2 regions of the Actinoplanes sp. NPDC026619 genome follow, and region 1 is predicted to be linked to the other one. Evidence: riboswitches for the same ligand, from Rfam matches in the RefSeq annotation. Region 1 holds a riboswitch; the other holds the start of a gene.
The links. Region 1 has a riboswitch for cyclic di-AMP ahead of AB0E90_RS22885 (NlpC/P60 family protein). Riboswitches for the same ligand answer to the same signal wherever they lie in the genome.
Positions count from the first base shown of each region.

Region 2: another riboswitch for cyclic di-AMP. It lies ahead of AB0E90_RS15900 (hypothetical protein); the one in region 1 lies ahead of AB0E90_RS22885 (NlpC/P60 family protein).

Region 1 is NZ_JBEZYA010000010.1:185,289-187,480, reverse strand. Features, by position in the region: gene AB0E90_RS22895 (BlaI/MecI/CopY family transcriptional regulator) at 1-111, shown strand, start outside; gene AB0E90_RS22890 (M56 family metallopeptidase) at 108-1,013, shown strand; cyclic di-AMP (ydaO/yuaA leader) riboswitch at 1,133-1,267, shown strand; gene AB0E90_RS22885 (NlpC/P60 family protein) at 1,372-2,192, shown strand, end outside.
Region 2 is NZ_JBEZYA010000006.1:199,339-201,530, reverse strand. Features, by position in the region: gene AB0E90_RS15900 (hypothetical protein) at 1-966, opposite strand, end outside; cyclic di-AMP (ydaO/yuaA leader) riboswitch at 970-1,106, opposite strand; cyclic di-AMP (ydaO/yuaA leader) riboswitch at 1,315-1,451, shown strand; gene AB0E90_RS15895 (hypothetical protein) at 1,456-2,192, shown strand, end outside.

The DNA of each region.
Region 1 (2,192 bases):
CTCGACGCGCTGCGCACCACCGAGGACCAGGACGCCGCCCTCGCCTACTTCGTCGGCCAGCTCCCACCGGACGCGCTGGCCGCCGCCATCGAGGCCGCCAACAAGAAATGACGGCGCTCCTGCTCGGGGCGCTCGGGCTGACCCTCTCGCTGGTCGTGCCCGGCATCCTCGCGGGCGCGCGCTGGCCCGACCGGGCGCCGGCCGCCGCCGTGCTGCTCTGGCAGGCGATCACCCTGGCCGGCGTGCTCTGCGCGCTCGGCGTCGTGCTCGCCGCGCCGGAGGAGCTGACCCGCGCGTCCGGCAAACCCGTCGCCGCCGCGGCCCTGGCCGGCGCGCTGCTCATCGCGGCGACCATCGTGCTGCGCCTGCTGTGGTCGCTCTACGGCGTCTCGAAGCGCTCCCGCGCGCGCCGCGCCCGGCACCGGCTGCTCGTCGACCTGCTCGACCGGGTCGAACAGCGCGAGGAGCTCGGCGTCGACAACCTGCGTGTGCTGCAGGGGGCGCTGCCGCTCGCCTACTGCGTGCCCGGCCGGGAAGCGCGGGTGGTGCTCAGCGACGGGGCGCTGAAGATCCTCGACCGGCCGGAGATCGACGCGGTCCTCGCCCACGAGCAGACCCACCTGCGGCACCGCCACGACCTGGTGATGGAGTCGTTCACCGCGTTCTACCGGGCGGTTCCACGGCCGTTGCGCAGCCGGGCGCCGCTTGACGCCGTACACCTGCTGCTGGAGATGGTGGCCGATGATGCCGCGAGTCGCCGCGCCGGGCCCGCGCCCCTGCAGGCCGCGCTGGAGCGGCTGAGCGACGCCGTCCCGCTGGCGGAGGATGCCGCCGCCAATCCGAAGGGTGATGCGCGGCGTCGCCGGCTGGCCCGGCTGGGGGCGCCGCACACCCGGTCCGTCGGGCTCAACGCCCTCGCGAGTGTCGCCGCGGTCGGCCTGCTTGTTCTACCCACGGTGATCCTCGTGGTGCCGTGGCTGCACGTTGCGCTGCTTAAATGGCCGTTGAAGTAACGCTTGGTAACTACGCCCGAGCAAGCAGTTTCCTTGCCGTGGCCGCTTCAGTTAAGGACTTGATCCGGAGTACGGTGGTCCCCGGTTCGGCAGCCCCCCATCGTCCATCCGGACGATCTGACGGACCACCGCCTAATCGTCATTCGTGACGAACCGGGGACCCGAGTAGTTGGGGTGAAGCCGCGGCAACGCGGCCGGGCGCGCTTCCCGCTCGAACCCGTCAGCTAACCCGGTCGGCGGCCGAGGGAAGAAAGGACTACGCACCTACGTGAAACGGATTGGGGCGCGACGCGCCGCAGTTCTGCGCAGCATCGTCTGCGCTGCCGCCGCGCTGGGGGTCGTTCTTACCGGACCCTCCGTGGCGCACGCTGCTCCCTCGCCGAGCACGGTCGAGGCCCAGATCGACAAGCAGTGGAACGACCTCGAGCCGGTCATCGAGCAGTACAACGATGTGCACGGCACACTGCTGAAGAACCAGGCCCAGCAGAAGAAGCTGGCCTCCCAGATCACCCCGCTCCAGGTGCAGGTGGACGTTGCCCTGTCGCAGGTGCGCGGGCTGGCGACGGACGCGTACATGCAGGGTTCGCCCAACGCGTTCAACGCCATGCTCATCACCGGGTCGCCGACCGGGCTGACCGCCAAGCTGACCTACCTCGATCAGCTGGCGCGTCATCAGCAGGACCAGATCGCCGGTGTCGCCAAGCTGCGCGACAAGTACACCAGCACGAAGTCTGATCTGGACGTGCTGACCACGTCGATCGCGGCACGCGACGCCGACCTGTCCAAGCGCAAGGCCGCGATCGAGAAGAAGATCAACGACCTGCAGAAACTACGGATTCAGGCGTACGGGGCGAGCGGCGAGTCCGACGGCCCGTACAAGACCGGTCCGTGTCCTGTCACCTACACCAACGACAAGGGCGGCCGGGCGGCGCAGCGAGCCTGTGACCTCATCGGCAAGCCGTACGTCTTCGGTTCCGACGGCCCGAACAGTTACGACTGCTCGGGTCTGACGAAGGAGGCGTGGGCCAGCGTCGGCGTCCACCTCGAGCACTACACGAAAGACCAGTGGAACGAGGGCAAGGCGGTGTCACGCGACGAGCTTCAGCCGGGTGACCTGGTCTTCTACTATCCGGGCAGTCTCCATCACGTGGCCATCTATATCGGTGGCGGCATGGTGGT
Region 2 (2,192 bases), on a different contig from region 1:
CGGGAACCAGATCTGCGCATACCAGATGACGTAGTAGATGCCCAGCCGGTCGGCATTACGCACGAGGAACGCCATCAGGTCGTTGCCGTACTTCTTCATGGTGGCGTTGTGTGACTCCGAGAAGCCGCTCTTCTGCAACGACCAGTCGCAGGCCCGGCCCTTTGGATGCTCGAACGGCCCGCCGTCGCGGTGACAACCGACAAAGTTGTTGAAGCCGGCTTTCTTCACCTCTTGGTAGAGGTGCAGCGTGCGGGCGGTGATGCAACCGCTGGTCGTCGGATCGTTCACTGTGCATTTCTCGGGCGAGAAACCGCCGTCGGAATTGCGGGGCGCCGGGGCCGCGACCTTCGACGTGGCGTCCACGAATCCGGCGGTGAGGCCCGCGCCGCCGATGAGCGACAGAGCCTTGTCGGCGGTCTGCTTCTGCTTCGCCATCGCGGTCAGGTTGGTCTGCTCCGCCTTGACCTCGGCGTCGAGTGCCGCCTTGGTCGTGTTGACCTCGTCGATCGCCTCGTTGAGCTCGTGCAGCTTCTTGTCGTGCAGCGTGTTGATCTCCTCGAGGGAGACCGCCTTGGCCAGGAAGTCATCCGAGCCGTTGCTGCCGAGCAGAAAGCTGACGGTGCCGAGGTGGCCGGTGCGGTACTGCTGGGCCGCGATCGCGTTGACCTCGGGAATGAGGACATTGCGCTTGGCCTCGGCGAGCGTGACCTTGACGGTCAGCTGCTTCTGGGCGGTGGTCGACTTGGCGACCGCGGCCTTGGCCTGCACGTATTTGCGGTTCGACGACTCGAGAACGTCATCGAGGGTCTGGTCGGCGTTGTCGTCGCCCTTTTCGTCGGGCTGGGCCGAGGACGTCGACGGAGTGTCGGGGTCGGCGCTCGCGGGCGATGCGGGCGCCGCCAAGAAGGCGACCGCAACGAGCGGTGCCAGGGCTAGGGTCAGCCACCGGCGCGGGCGTACGGACATGCACGTTCCTTCCAGTTGACCGCCGACCGAGTTAGCTGACGGGTTCGGGATGGAAGCGATCCCTACCGCGGTTAGGCGGATTCACCCCACTGACCTGGTTCCCCGGCACGCCCTCGCGGGCGATTAGGCGGTGGTCTGCCGGCACCTCGGGGGCGGCGCCTTCGGCGGCAGAACCGGCCCTACTTTACCCGAGGCCGTGCTATAGGGCAGGGCTCGGGAAATGTGAATGCGGTGACGTTCCGGCGACTCTCCGTGCTTTTGTCACGCAAGGTCATCATCGAATTGCGCACAGTACGAGAACTGTCGATCAATCAATATCATGAGTATCGTCGGTCCCGATCTCCAGCCGGGGGATCGCCGCTTAATCGCCCGCGAGGGCGAGCCGGGGAACCACGTTCCTTGGGGTGAATCCGCCTAACCGCGGTAGGGATCACTTCCATCCCGAACCCGTCAGCTAACTCGGTCGGCGGCCGACGGAAGGAAACCTTTGTGCGGCAGAAAACTGTCCGCCGCCGTTCTGCGGCATTCCTGGCCCTTTTGATGGCAGTCGCCGGGCTGGCCTTCGCGGTGGCAACACCGGCGAGCGCGGCGCCGGGTGACACCGGCGACGACGGCGAGGGTGGCTCGAAGACGCTGATCCAACAGCTCGAGGCGGCGTCCAAGGGCTACGTGGATGCCCAGGAGGCGCTGGCCAAGTCCAAGACGCGGCAGACCCAGCTGACCGCCAAGGTCAAGGAACTCGACACCCAGCTCGGCCCGAAGCAGGCGGCGATCGACGAAATCGCCGCGCAGGCTTACCGGACCGGCCGGCTCGGGCCGATGAGCGCCCTGCTCACGGCCGACTCGGCGAGCGGCTTCCTGGACCGGGCGGTGACCCTCGAGACGGTCGCGGTCAAGCAGCAAGCGGTGATCAAGGACCTTAAGCAGACCCGCGACCAGCAGGAACAGGCGAAGCTCGGGATCGACGCCACCATCCGCGACCAGGCCAAGCAGGTCAGCGTGATGGCCAAGCGCAAGGCGCAGGCGGAGGGCGCGCTGAAGGCGGCCAACGCCGGCCAGGACGATCCGCAGTCGACCGACGGCGGCAGCAGCGACACGTCCGGCACGTTCTCGGGCGGCAGCGGCACGGTGGACGACCCGACCAGCGGGGGCCGCATCACCCAGCGGATGCTGTTCGCCTACAACCAGGCGCGGGCGGCCGGCTTCACCCACTACACGCACTGCTT